One region of the Acidaminococcus sp. AM05-11 genome, then DNA from elsewhere that is predicted to be linked to it. Evidence: riboswitches for the same ligand, from Rfam matches in the RefSeq annotation. Region 1 holds a riboswitch; the other holds the start of a gene.
What was found. Region 1 has a riboswitch for thiamine pyrophosphate ahead of thiS (sulfur carrier protein ThiS). Riboswitches for the same ligand answer to the same signal wherever they lie in the genome.

Region 1 (7,297 bases):
CAACGGCCTGTCCATATTCTTAAAGAGCCTGGCCTAAAAGCGTACAGGTGTGGTGAGAACTGCACCTGTTTTTTTATGGGCTAAAGGGGAAAACGGAGAAATTTGTCCGTTTATTTTTTCTTCAGCACCCAGCTTTGCAACAACTGGCAGCGGTCTTTTGGACCGCTGCTGAATTTTTTGTAAATACAGGATTGCTTTGCGGTATAATAGAAGGTGAACGAACCTGCCGGCGCGGCAGTCTAAAGAGGGGGCATACAGATGGATAAGAAACAACCCATTGGCGTAATCGATTCAGGAGTAGGGGGCTTGACGGTGCTGAAATGGCTCCGGGCAAAAATGCCCCACGAGGATTTTATCTTTATCGGGGATACGGCACGGACGCCCTATGGCAACCGGTCCCGGGAACAGATCATTGAATTTGTAGGGGATATGACCGCCTACCTGGACAAACGGCACATCAAGCAGCTGGTGGTGGCCTGCAACACCATTACGGTGCTGGGTAAGGACGTGATCCAAAACGGGTATGACTTTTCCGTTATCGGTATGGCCAAAGGCGCCCGGATGGTGAAAGGCGTAACCAAGAACAAACGGGTGGGCTTTGTGGCCACGGACTTTACGGTGTCCACCGGGGCCCATAAACGGGAAATCCAGGCCATGGACCCGGAAATCCAGGTGTTTGGGCAGGGCTGCCCTAAATTTGTGCCCCTGATTGAAGGGGAGAAATTTGGCACTCCGGAACTGGCCAGCGCCGTACAGGAATATGCCGACGACCTGAAGGCCCATGACGTGGATACGGTGCTCCTGGCCTGCACCCATTATCCCTTCGTCCGGGAAGAGCTGCAAAAGGCCCTGGGATCCCAGGTGACCATTCTGGACCCGGCAGAGCGGACCACCCAGGATGCCATCGAGGACCTGGCGGCCCGGGGACTGGCCCAGACGGAAGGCATCGGGGAAACGGAAATCTGCTTTACCGCCGATGTGGAACGGGGCCAGCGGCTGGCCCAGCGGGTCATGGACACAAACGGCTGCGTCTTCAAGCTGATTCAATTATGATAAAGCAAAAACAGGATGTATGACCCTGGTGGTCACACATCCTGTTTTTTTGCTTTCCCCAGAAGCGTTCCCCTGCCTGGGGGTTTTTGAGTTCCGGGCAATAAACCGGAAGATGAAATCCCGGATCACGTGGCTGGGGGTAGTGCCCTGCTGCCGGCAGAGCTCCCCAAACCGCCGGAGGGGCTCCTCCTCCATGCGCACCGACAGGCGTTTTTTCTTGAGGTATTTATCTTCTTCCCAATCTTCCATAGGCATCCATCCTTTCTGGTGGGCCCGGCGCCCCGGATTCCCCAATCCGGCTTTAGCCAGGCCCTACAGCTTCCCTTACTTTCAGTATAGCAGGGAGGGTGGGGTGAAATCCTCCCAGGTAAGTGTTTGGGGAAATTAATCCCCGGCGGCCACCTGGTAGGTTTCCCCGGTTTCCTCATCCCGGACCTCCAGGCTGCAATGCAGCCCCTCCAAAATCCGCAGCAGGGTTTCCAGATTGGGCTCCCGCTTCCGGTTCACGTACAGGGACAGGGAGTCCTTCCGGATGCCCGTCCGTTCCGCCAGGTCCCGCTGGTGCAGGCTGCGGTCTGCCAATTTTTCCTTGATGATCTCTGTAATATCCATAGGCTCCTCCTTTGCTGCCTCCTGCCAGGGCAGGGGGCAATCCTGCGTTTTTCCATACTTTCAGTATAGCAGGAAGGGTGGGGCGAAATCCTCCCAGAAAAGAGCCGTTTTGGGGCATAAAAAAACAGGTCTCCGTCTCCCTGGGGAGACCGGAAACCCGGCAGGTCCAAAAAAGGGTAAAAAAATGGAGCTACTGATAGGATTCGAACCTACGACCCTCTCATTACGAATGAGATGCTCTACCAACTGAGCTACAGTAGCATTCATGGAGAGTATTTTACCATGTTTTCCGCTTTTTTTCAAGGCCTGATCTGTATTTTTCGGGCGGCAAACGGAAGATTTTGGGAGCGTATAAAGTTAACCTGTTTTTTGCAATTTCCAGAAAATAGCGGTATAATCAAAAGCAAACAGAATAGAGAAGCCGGCGGTGAAAACCGCAGGGCAGGGGAGCTTGCAGGCAGAAATGCCGGACAGGCTGAGAGGAAGGTAGGCCCTTCGACCCGTGAACCTGATTTGGATAATGCCAACGTAGGGATGCAAACGAGCAAAACGGCAAGAGAAGTTACCCGGATTCAGGTGGCTTCTCTTTTTTGTTGTCCCAAAACAAGGAGGCCTTGGAAATGCGAATCAATGGAAAAGAAGAAAAGGCTGAGGGCCGGACCCTGCTGGCGTACCTTCGGGAGCGGCAGATCGACCTGGGCAACGTAGCCGTGGAACGAAACGGGGACATTGTGCCCAAAAGCCAGTATGCCTCGGTGCTGCTCCAGCCGGAAGACGTGCTGGAGATCGTGTCGTTTGTAGGCGGGGGCTGAGATGCTCAGCCAAAAAGAATGGTTTGACGCCCTGGAAAGCCGCCACGGAGCGGCGCGTCAGGCCAAATTCCGCCAGGGCCGGGTGGCCATTTGCGGGCTGGGGGGCCTAGGCTCCCGGGTAGCGGAGCTTTTGGTCCGGGCTGGGGTAGGACACCTACGGCTGGTGGACGACGACCGGGTGGAAGCCACCAATCTCAACCGGCAGCTGTATTTTATGGACCAGCTGGGCCAGTACAAGGCGGAGGCCCTGGTGGCGAGCCTGCGGCGGATTACCCCCTACGCAGAGTTGGTGCCCCGGATCCTGCGGCTGACGGCGGAAAATATCCCCCAGGAGCTGGCCGGCTATGACTTGATTGTAGAAGCCTTTGACGGGCCCCGGGAAAAGGCACTTTTGTGCAATACGGTCCGGGAGTGCTTTCCCCAGGCGGTGCTGGTGGCCGCCTCCGGTATGGCCGGCTTTTCCTCCGGCAACCGGGTCCGGGTGCGCAAACTGTCCCCTCATTTTTACCTGTGCGGGGACAGGACGGCGGATATCCGGGACGGAGACGGGCTCTACGGGGCCCGGGTCAATTTGTGTGCGGCCCAGGAGGCCCTTACGGTGCTTCAGCTGCTAGCTGGAGAAACAGAAAAAATTGGAAAGGATGAATACTATGAACGCAAATGATACTTGGCAGCTGGGAGGCAAAATCTTCCATTCCCGCTTTATTCTGGGCTCGGGGAAATATTCCCTGCCGTTAATTCAAACGGCCATTCAGGACGCCGGTGCCGAAATGATTACCCTGGCGGTCCGCCGGACCAATACCACTGGACAGGACAATATCCTTCAGTACATTCCCCAAGACGTAACCCTGCTGCCCAATACCTCCGGCGCCCGGAATGCCCAGGAGGCGGTGCGCATTGCCAAACTGGCCCGGGAACTGGGCTGCGGGAACTTCGTGAAAATTGAAATCATGCGGGACAGCCGGTACCTGCTGCCGGACAACCAGGAAACCATCAAGGCCACGGAACTTCTGGCCCAGGACGGCTTTGTGGTGCTGCCCTATATGTTCCCGGACCTGAATGCGGCCCGGGACCTTGTCAGTGCCGGGGCTGCGGCTGTTATGCCTCTGGCTGCGCCCATTGGCTCCAACCGGGGCCTGTCCGCCCGGGACTTTATCCAGATCCTCCTGGACGAAATTGACCTGCCCATCATTGTGGACGCGGGCATTGGCCGGCCTTCCCAGGCCTGTGAAGCCCTGGAAATGGGGGCCGCTGCGGTAATGGTAAATACCGCCCTGGCCACTGCCGGGGATTTACCTCTCATGGCCCAGGCCTTCCGCAGCGCGGTGGAAGCCGGTAGGAAAGCGTATCTGTCCGGCCTGGGACGGGTGCTCAGCCGGGGCGCCGCCTCCAGCGATCCCTTGACTGGCTTTTTGCGGGAGGATGCCTGATGGAAGAAGAAAATCAATTTTTGGTGGACGGCAAGAATCTAACCCCGGCTGCCCTGAAACGGAAACACCAACTGGAAAACGACCCTTCCTGCCGGAAGGACCCGATGGAATACCTGCCCGGCATGGAGCAGCTCCAGTCGGAGGTTCGGGAAAAGGTTATCAGCCAAATGGAGTCCTATGACCCCAGCGCCTATACGGCGGTGGACGTGCGCCGGGCCCTGTGCCATGAGCGGGTGACCGTGGAGGACCTGAAGGCGCTGCTCAGCCCGGCGGCGGAGCCCTTCCTGGAAGAACTGGCCCAAAAGGCCCGGGCAGTTACCAGCCGGCATTTTGGCAACACGGTGTATCTGTTCACACCCCTGTATCTGGCCAACTACTGCGAAAACTACTGCATCTACTGCGGCTTCAACTGCTACAATCCCATCCACCGGCTCCAGCTCACCGGGGAGCGGATGGAGCAGGAAATGCAGGTAATCGCCCAAAGCGGCATGGAGGAAATCCTGCTGCTTACCGGGGAAAGCCGGGCCAAAAGCAGCGTGGAGTATATCGGGGAGGCCTGCAAGCTGGCCGCCAAGTACTTCAAGAACGTGGGTCTGGAGGTCTACCCCATGAACACCGACGAGTATCGGTATCTCCATGCCTGCGGGGCGGATTCGGTCACCGTATTCCAGGAGACCTACGATCTGAAAAAATACGAAACCCTGCATCTCTTGGGGCACAAACGGGTATGGCCCTACCGGTTTGATTCCCAGGAACGGGCCCTTAGGGGCGGCATGCGGGGGGTGGGCTTTTCAGCCCTTTTGGGGCTGTCCAATTTCCGCAAGGACGCCCTGGCCACAGCCCTTCACGTGTATTACCTCCAGCGGAAGTATCCCTGGGCGGAAATGAGCCTGTCCTGCCCCCGGCTGCGGCCCATTATCAACAACGCCTCCATCAACCCCCAGGACGTAGGGGAGCGCCAGCTGTGCCAGATTCTCTGCGCCTACCGGCTGTTCCTGCCCTTTGCAGGAATTACCGTTTCCAGCCGGGAATCCGCGGCCTTTCGCAACGGCATTGTGCGCATTGCGGCCACCAAGGTCTCCGCTGGGGTGTCCACGGGCATCGGGGACCACGAGGAAAAGTATACTGGAGAGCAGAGCGGGTCCGAAGGGGACGAACAGTTTGAAATCCAGGACGGCCGGAGCCTCCGGGCCATGACGGAGGATCTGGACCGGGAAGGCCTCCAGCCGGTGCGCAATGACTACCTTTACGTGTAGCCTGCCCTTTGGCTGCGTCACCCACCGCCAGCTGTACCAGGTTCCCCTGCTGGAACAGGTGGAAGGGATTTTGGCCCAGCGGCCTGCGGCCCTGCTGCTTCGGGAAAAGGATTTAAATCCAGAGGTTTATCGGCAGCTGGCCCGGCAGGTCCTCTCTCTGTGCCGCCGGGCCGGGGTGCCCTGCATTCTGCATTTTTACCCGGAAGCGGCCCGGGAACTGCGCCCCGAGGGCCTGCACCTGCCGCTTCCGGTGTTGGAGCGCCTTAGGCCGGAGGAACGGGCCGCCCTGCCGCCCCTGGGAGCCTCCTGCCATAGCCTGAAAGACGTCCTTACAGCGGCGAAACTAGGTACCGCAAGGGTGAGTTGGGTCATATCTATACCACCGCCTGTAAGCCAAATTTGGCCCCCAGAGGGGTGACGCTGCTCCAGGAGGTATGCCGCCGCTCCCCGGTGCCCGTCTGGGCTATCGGAGGCGTTACCCGGGAAAAGCTCCCGGAGCTTGCTGCTGCCGGGGCTGCCGGAGCCTGGGGTATGGGAGCTTTTGCGCAGCTGCCGGAAAAATAAAAAACGAGGCTGGAAAAATGAACATTCATTTTTCCAGCCTCGTTTGCGTGTGTGTGGTTTTGTCTTGCGTTCAGGGGCAAGTCCCTTATTTGTTCAGCATGTATTCGGCCATATGGGCGGCAGCTTTCTTGCCGGCACCCATAGCCAGGATTACGGTAGCGGCACCTGTGGCAGCGTCACCGCCGGCGTACAGGCCGGGCACGGACGTAGCACCGGTTTCCTCGTCAGCCTGGACGCAGCCTTTTTTGGTCAGCTCCAGGTCGGGGGTGCCTTCGTAGCTCATGGGGTTGGGGGACGTACCAATGGCCATGATTACCATGTCCACCGGCAGGTCGTATTCGCTGCCCTCAATGGGTACAGGACGGCGGCGGCCGGAAGCGTCCGGTTCGCCCAGCTGCATCTTCTGGCAGGTTACGGCGCAGACACGGCCGGTGTCGTCTCCATGGATTACCAGGGGAGCGGTCAGGAAGTCAAACTGGATGCCTTCTTCCTTGGCGTGATGGATTTCTTCCAGCCGGGCAGGCAGTTCAGCCTCGCCCCGGCGGTACAGTACATGCACGTCCGCACCCATCCGGCGGGCACACCGGGCCGCATCCATGGCCACGTTGCCGCCGCCGACTACGGCAGCACGCTTGCTGTGGAGGATGGGGGTGTTGCTCCGGGGATCATAGGTCTTCATCAGGTTGGTCCGGGTCAGGTATTCGTTGGCGGAATATACGCCTACCAGGCCTTCTCCGGGAATCTTCATGAATTGGGGCAGACCGGCACCGGAAGAAATGAAGACGGTTTCAAACCCATGTTCAAACAGTTCAGGAATGGTCAGTACCTTGCCGATAACCATATCGGTTTCGATGGTAACGCCCATTTTCTTTAATTTATTCACTTCCTGGGCCACAATGGCTTTGGGCAGGCGGAATTCAGGAATGCCGTAGCTCAGCACGCCGCCGGGCACATGGAAAGCTTCAAAAACGGTAACGTCAAAGCCTTTTTTGGCCAGTTCCCCAGCGCAGGTCAGGCCCGCAGGGCCGGAACCGATGACCGCGGCCTTGTGGCCGTTTTTGGGAGCGGTTTCCGTGTTTTCTGCGTTGTTGTGGGCAGCCCAGTCGGAGACAAACCGTTCAATCCGGCCGATGGAAACAGATTCCTGTTTGATGCCCCGGACGCATTTGCCTTCGCATTGGTTTTCCTGGGGGCAGACCCGGCCAGAAATCCGCGGCAGGGCATTGGCCCCGGACAGAATTTCGTAGGCAGCGGCAAAGTCGCCTTCAGCGGTCTTTTCCAGGAATTGGGGAATGGGAATGCCTACCGGGCAGCCGGTTACGCAGGCAGGATTGTTGCATTGCAGGCAGCGGCGGGCTTCATTGATGGCTTGTTCCGGCGTGTAGCCCAGCGCTACTTCCAGGAAGTTGCATTTGCGGACGTCCGCCGGCTGTTCCGGCATGGGCGTTTTGGTAGCTTGCAGGTTCAGATTCGGATTAGGCATGTTGGCGTTTTCCTCCCGTCAGGCGGCAAAGATGTTCTTCCCGCTCTTTAGATTCAAATTCCGTATAGGAACGGTTCCGGGCAATGG
Region 2 (7,297 bases), on a different contig from region 1:
AGTACGTGGTCCAAACCGCCGTAACCGATATCATAGGCCCAGCCGTCGCCGCCGAAGATCCATTGAGAACGTTTTACGAAGAACTGTTTGTTCGCGTACAGATGTTCCAGATCAGCATTGCCAGCTTTTTCAGCTTCCAGCAGTGCGGTCAGTTTTTCTGCGCGTTCACGAGAGCCTTCGCCGTTTTCTTTGTTGGCTACCCAATCTTCCAGAGCAGCTTTCAGGTCAGCGCTAACGTTGCCTGCAGCAGCAGCGGTCATGTTTTCAGCCAGACGATCGCGGACAGCTTTTACGCCCAGGTACATGCCCAAGCCGTATTCAGCGTTGTCTTCGAACAGGGAGTTAGCCCAAGCAGGACCATGACCCTTGTAGTTCTTGGTGTAAGGCATTGCAGGAGCAGATGCACCCCAAATGGAGGAGCAGCCGGTAGCGTTGGCAATCATCATGCGATCGCCGAACAGCTGGGTAACCAGTTTGGCATACGGGGTTTCGCCGCAGCCTGCGCAGGCACCGGAGAACTCCAGCAGCGGTTGTTCGAACTGGCTGCCTTTTACGGTGTACTTGTTCATGGGGTTATCCTTGTGGGATACCTTGGTGGTGAAGTAGGTCCAAGCATCTTTCAGATGTTCCTGGGTAGCGAAGGGTTTAGCAACCAGTGCTTTGCCCGGAGCGGGGCAGGCATCGATACAGTTGCTGCAGCCTTGGCAGTCCATCGGGGATACTGCGATGCGGAAGTACATACCTTTTGCACCCAGAGCCGGTTTAGCGTCTACGCCAGAAGCATTCTTTTCTTCTTCAGTCATCAGTACAGGACGGATGGCAGCGTGAGGGCACATAATGGAGCATTGGTTGCATTGGATACATTTATCGATTTGCCATTCAGGAACGTTGATGGCTACGCCGCGTTTTTCATAAGCAGCAGTGCCGGAGGGGAACGTACCATCTGCTTGATCCATCAGTTTGCTGATGGGCAGGTCATGGCCTTCTTGTTTGTTCATGGGAACCATAACTTCGTCAACGAACTTGTTGCCGGTCTTCGGATACAGTTCTTCGTCAGCGCAGTTAGCCCAGTCAGCAGGAACATCGATCTTCACAATGGCGTCAACACCTTTGTCAACGGCAGCATTGTTCATGTCAACCACCTTCTGGCCTTTCTTGCCATAGGAGTGAACGATGGATTCCTTCAGGTATTTCACAGCATCTTCAACAGGGGTGATACCGGTCAGTTTGAAGAAAGCGGATTGCATGATCATGTTGATACGACCACCCAGACCGATTTCGGAAGCAATCTTCACAGCGTCAATGGTGTAGAAGTTGATGTGGTGAGCAGCCAGGTAGCGTTTCAGCTGGCCAGGCAGTTCCTTGTTCAGTTCTTCAGCGGACCAAGGGCAGTTCAGCAGGAAAGTACCGCCATCCTTCAGGCCAGCAGCTACATTGTAGCGGCGAACGTAGGAGGAGTTATGAACAGCTACGTAGTCAGCGAAGTTGATCAGGAAAGGCATATTGATGGGGGTATGACCGAAACGCAGATGGGATACGGTAATACCGCCGGATTTCTTGGAGTCGTAGGAGAAGTAGCCTTGAGCGTACATATCGGTCTTGTCGCCGATGATTTTGATAGCGCTCTTGTTGGCACCTACGGTACCATCGGAACCCAGGCCCCAGAACATGCAGGAGGTGGTGCCTTTCGGGGTGATATCCAGAACGTGTTCTTTCGGCAGGGAGGTGTTGGTTACATCGTCCACAATGCCTACGGTGAAGTGGTTCTTGGGTTCAGCCTTCTTCAGGTTATCAAATACAGCCAGGGCATCGCCAGGATAGAATTCCTTGGAACCCAGACCATAACGGCCGCCAACGATCAGAGGTTTAACGGCTTCGTTGTAGTAAATGTCACGAACATCCAGGTACAGAGGTTCGCCGTTGGAGCCAGCTTCTTTGGTGCGGTCCAAAACTGCAATGCGTTTTACAGTCTTAGGCATAGCAGCCAGGAAGTGTTTAGCGGAGAACGGACGATACAGGTGAACGTTCAGAACGCCGACCTTTTCGCCTTGGGAAACCAGCAGCTTGGCTACTTCTTCAGCAGTCTGAGCGCCGGAGCCCATCATAACAACAACGTTTTCAGCATCGGGAGCACCGGTATAGTTGAACAGTTTGTAGTCACGGCCAGTCAGTTCGCTGATCTTGCCCATGTACTCTTCAACGATAGCAGGCAGTGCTTCGTAATATTGGTTTACAGCTTCACGAGTCTGGAAGTAGATATCCGGATTTTGTGCAGTGCCGCGGATAACAGGGTTGTCCGGGTTCAGAGCATGGTCACGGAATTTCTTCAGTTCATCGTAGTCAACCAGTTTCTTCAGATCTTCGTAGTCCAGCAGTTCAATCTTTTGGATTTCGTGAGAGGTACGGAAACCGTCAAAGAAGTTCAGGAAAGGTACATGGCCTTTGATGGCGGACAGGTGAGCAACAGCAGACATGTCCATAACTTCTTGTACGCTGCTTTCAGCCAGCAGGGCAAAGCCCGTTTGACGGCAAGCCATAACGTCACTGTGATCGCCGAAAATGTTCAAAGAGCTGGTGGCCAGAGCTCTGGCAGCTACCTGGAATACAGCGGGCAGCAATTCGCCGGCAATTTTGTACATGTTGGGGATCATCAACAGCAAACCTTGGGAAGCGGTATAGGTCGTGGTCAAAGCACCTGCAGCCAGAGAACCGTGCACAGCACCAGCAGCACCAGCTTCAGATTGCATTTCCATGATTTCTACCGGGCGTCCGAACATGTTCGTTTTCCCATGGGAAGCCCATTCATCACTCACTTCTGCCATCGGAGAAGAAGGAGTAATGGGGTAGATCGCTGCAACATCACTAAAAGCGTAAGAAGTATACGCGGCAGCGGTGTTACCATCCATTGTCTTCATTTTTTTCATTGTTATAAGCCCCTCTTTCTAAGAGATAATGACTACGATAGTAAGACTTCCATAGTCCCCCTAGTCGTAAATAGTATAACGCAAATTCTCCAGAAGCACAAATAAATTTTTCCTATTTTGCATACAATTTACTGAATACTGTCACCTATTGAATAATTTAACACTCCAAAATTTTTGTTGCATTCTTTTCATTTTTTTGTTAAACTAGCTCCATCACTAGGGGCGCATTCGCTGAGAGACCAAAACGGTCGACCCTTTGAACCTGATGCGGTTAGTACCGCCGAAGGAAAGTGGTAGACTCCGTTTTTTCGGCCGCTTTCCGCAAAGGGAAGCGGCCCTTTTTTATCCAAGGAGGAGTCGTCATGAAGACGCAGAGACAAGCAGCATTACAGGGAATCATCACCGAACAGATGCAGGCCGTAGCCCAGCAGGAAGGGCTGGAGGCCAGCCTTATCCGGGACCGGGTAGCCAAGGGCACCATCGCCATTCCGGCCAATATCAACCACCGGGGCCTGGTGGCCCGGGGCGTGGGCGAAGGGCTGTCCACCAAGGTTAACGCAAATATCGGAACCTCTTCCGCCTACCCGGATCCGGCACCGGAACTGGACAAGCTGAAAGCCGCCATCGACGCCGGCGCCGATGCGGTCATGGATTTGTCCACTGGGGACAACATTGACGCCTCCCGCCGGGCCATTCTGGAGCATTCCACGGTAATGGTGGGCACTGTGCCCATTTACCAGGCCACGGTCCACGCCATTACCACCCACGGCCAGGTCATTAACATGACCAAGGACGATATCTTTGACGTGGTGGAAAAGCAGGCCAAGGACGGGGCGGACTTTATGACCATGCACTGCGGCATTACCCGCCAGGTGCTGGATACCCTGATTGCCGAAGGCCGGGTCATGGACATTGTCAGCCGGGGCGGCTCCTTTATTTCCGGGTGGATGCTCCACAACGGCAAGGAGAACCCCTTCTACGAATACTACGACGAAATCCTGGACATCTGCGCCCGCTACGATGTGACCATCAGCTTGGGCGACGGCCTGCGGCCGGGCTGCCTGGCGGACGCCACCGACCGGTCCCAGATTCAGGAACTGCTGAACCTGGGCGGCCTGACCCAGCGGGCCTGGGACAAGGGCGTCCAGGTCATGGTAGAAGGCCCGGGCCACGTTCCCTTTAACCAGATTGCCACCAATATGCAGCTGGAAAAGCGCCTGTGCCACGGAGCACCCTTCTACGTGCTTGGTCCACTGGTAACGGACATTGCCCCAGGCTACGACCATATTACCTCCGCCATTGGGGGCACCCTGGCCGCCGTCAGCGGTGCCGATTTCCTGTGCTACGTCACCCCGGCAGAACACCTGGGCCTGCCGGATATCAATGACGTCCGGGAAGGGGTCATTGCCGCCCGGATTGCCGGCCATGCCGCAGACGTAGCCAAGGGCCTGCCCTCTGCCGTAGCCCAGGACCTGGCCATGGCCAAGGCCCGGAAGGTGCTGGACTGGGACGAACAGATCCGTCTGGCCATTGACCCGGTGAAGGCCAAAGCCTTCCGGAAAGCCAAGAATAAGGATTCCGAAGAATACTGCTCCATGTGCGGAGAGTACTGCGCCGTAAAAATCATCGGCCAATACCTGGACGAAGTGAAAAAGAAATAAGCCCCTGCTTCGCCCAAGTTGACAAAAAGGACCCAGTGATGGACAGTCAAACTGCCCCAAACTGGGTCCTTTCATTAATTTTAATTATACATCAGAGTTTTTCGTCAAGCAGCAGGACTGCCAAGTCATTCACATTGGTGCCCGTGGCCCCCGTAATCAGAAGACCGCCCGTCTTTTCCAGGGCATGGTAGGCGTCATTCTGCTCCAGGACCCCAGGAATGGTAATCCCCTGCTCCAGAAGCTTCGTTTTGGTACTGCCGTCGGCGTAGCCCCCAGCTGCGTCCGTGGGACCGTCGGTGCCATCGCTGCCAAAGGAAAATACTGCTGCGTTTGTAAGGCCGCTGATGCCTTCTCCGGCGGACAGGGCCAATTCCTGGTTCCGGCCGCCCTTGCCCCGGCCGTGGAGATGCACCACCGTTTCCCCACCGGCCATAAAGGCCAGTTTTTTGCCCTTGCCGGCGTACTCCCGGGCAATGGCCCCCAGGAAACTGCCGGCTTCTTTGGCCTGACAGGCCAGGCTGGTGGTCAGCACCAGGGTTTCGTAGCCCAGGGCTTCTGCCGCCGCTTTGCCGGCTGCAGCCAGTTCCGTAACGCTGCCGGTAATGATGGTTTCCACGTTATCCAGCGCTTTAGGCGTTTCCTGCTGGAGGGCAGCGGCTGCTTCTGGGGACACCATAATCTTGTATTTCCGGATGACCTCCAGGGCCTGCTCACTGGTGCTGGTATCGGGATAAGCCGGACCGGACGCAATCATATCCAGAGGATCCCCGATAATGTCGGAGAGCACAATGGCGTACACCTTGGCCGGTGCGCACAGCTGGGCAAACTTCCCGCCCTTGACGGCACTGAGGCGCTTGCGGACGGTGTTCATGGACACAATGTCCGCCCCGCTGGCCAATAGGTCCGAGGTAATGGCCTGGAGTTCCTTTAAGGGAATCAAAGGCTTTTCAAACAGGGCGGAACCCCCGCCGCTGATGAGAAACAGTACCGTATCTTCCGCAGTCAGGCCGGACACCAGGTCAATGGCCCGCTCCGTCGCCTTCAGGGAATTTTCGTCCAGCACCGGGTGACCGGCTTCCCAGATTTCCAAAGGCGGCAGCTCGCCCTTGGAGTGGCCGTATTTGGTAATGACAATGCCCTGGGAAATTTTGCCTTCTAAAATATAGTTGGCCGTTTTGGCCATTTGCCAGGCAGCCTTGCCAATGGCCACCAGCACAATTTTTCCTTTGCCAAATTCCTTATGCTGCAGGGCCTTTTCCACTGCGGTATCGGGCAGGGATGCGGTAATGGCGCTCTGCATGATTTTTTCTGCGTCTGTACGTAACGACATGGGGATTCCTCCAGTTTTGTTCAACAAGTTTTCACTGCCTCCGATTATACCATACCAAGCCTGCCTCCGTCCTGTTTTCTTGCACTGGGACGGCTTCCAATGGTACAATCAGACTATACTTTGTGCTACATCCCCTGCCCCAAAGGAGGTCCCTATGATCTTATACGATGATATTATGGCCTGGGTGCCCTGCTGCATCGCCCTGGCTTTTACGGCTTTTTTCTATATTGGTTTCCGGATTGTCAGTGAAAAGCTCATCCGCTTTATCCTGGACAAACTGCCGGTGGACGCCGATGCCAGCATTGCTTCCGCCGTGTACCGGCCCGGCCGGCTGGCCATTCTGGCCTTTGGCCTTTATACCGCCCTGGCGGCTTCCCCCTGGGGTGCCTTGGCCTCCACCTCCATTGCCCGGAACCTGCTCTCCTCAGTAATGATTACCGTCTTCTACTGGGTGGTCTACAACCTGAGCCGCAGCACCAACTTTTTCTTCAACTACTTCATCAGCAAAAAAGGCCGGAAGGTGGACCCCGCCATTAGCGGCATCCTGTCCTCCTTCTTCCACCTGCTGATTATCTTCTTCCTGGTAGCCAGCGTGCTGAGCACCTGGGGCTTCAACATCAGCGGTTTCATCGCCGGCCTGTCCATCGGCGGCTTGGCCGTTTCCCTGGCCGCCAAGGATTCCCTGGCCAACTTTTTCGCCTGCCTGGTAATTCTCATGGACCAGCCCTTCCACATTGGGGACTGGATCATCTGCAATGACGTGGAAGGCATTGTGGAATCCATTTCCTTCCGCAGCACCAACGTCCGGACCTTCGGCAAAGCCCTGGTGTACATCCCCAATTCCCTGATCATCAACACCCCCATCCAGAACTTCACCAACCGGGACCGCAGAAGAATCAACATGACCCTGGGCGTTACCTACGACAGCACTGTGGAACAAATGCAGGCCCTGGTGGAAAAAATCACCAACTACCTGAAAAACGACCCGGATATTTTCCAGGACGATATGACCGTAGTCTTTTCCGAAATGGCCGCCAGCAGTTTGAACATCACCATCATCTGCTACAGCCGCCTGACCAGCTACAACGACTTCATGAAAGTCCAGGAACGACTGAACCTGGAACTCATGAAACTCATGGACGAAACCGGCACCTCCGCCGCCTTCCCCAGCACCAGCATTTACGTGGAAAAGCTGCCTAAGCAGGAAACGGCCAATAGCTGACAGCATAAAAAACAGGGGCTGTGAAAAAATAAAACTTCTATCGTCGCCTACGGCGACACTTCCTACAGTGGTTCGCGGCTAGCTGCTCAGCTGCGTCCTACGGACTTGCTTTGCAGGCCGCTATCACATGGCTCGCGTATTCCAAACATCTTTTGGATAA

Region 2: it holds a riboswitch for thiamine pyrophosphate, as region 1 does, so the genes downstream of both, thiC (phosphomethylpyrimidine synthase ThiC) here and thiS (sulfur carrier protein ThiS) in region 1, are expected to answer to the same signal.

What each region holds. Positions count from the first base shown of each region.
Region 1 is NZ_QRMX01000004.1:125,973-133,269, forward strand. It holds gene aroD (type I 3-dehydroquinate dehydratase) at 1-37, shown strand, start outside; gene murI (glutamate racemase) at 259-1,053, shown strand; gene DW089_RS03795 (hypothetical protein) at 1,048-1,302, opposite strand; gene DW089_RS03800 (helix-turn-helix transcriptional regulator) at 1,438-1,665, opposite strand; tRNA gene DW089_RS03805 (tRNA-Thr) at 1,851-1,926, opposite strand; TPP riboswitch at 2,100-2,217, shown strand; gene thiS (sulfur carrier protein ThiS) at 2,286-2,477, shown strand; gene thiF (sulfur carrier protein ThiS adenylyltransferase ThiF) at 2,479-3,141, shown strand; gene DW089_RS03820 (thiazole synthase) at 3,128-3,907, shown strand; gene thiH (2-iminoacetate synthase ThiH) at 3,907-5,163, shown strand; gene DW089_RS03830 (thiamine phosphate synthase) at 5,144-5,581, shown strand; gene DW089_RS11715 (thiamine phosphate synthase) at 5,563-5,727, shown strand; gene gltA (NADPH-dependent glutamate synthase) at 5,813-7,210, opposite strand; gene DW089_RS03845 (sulfide/dihydroorotate dehydrogenase-like FAD/NAD-binding protein) at 7,203-7,297, opposite strand, start outside.
Region 2 is NZ_QRMX01000003.1:182,810-190,106, reverse strand. It holds gene nifJ (pyruvate:ferredoxin (flavodoxin) oxidoreductase) at 1-2,924, opposite strand, end outside; TPP riboswitch at 3,133-3,230, shown strand; gene thiC (phosphomethylpyrimidine synthase ThiC) at 3,287-4,585, shown strand; gene DW089_RS03155 (glycerate kinase) at 4,677-5,915, opposite strand; gene DW089_RS03150 (mechanosensitive ion channel family protein) at 6,070-7,137, shown strand.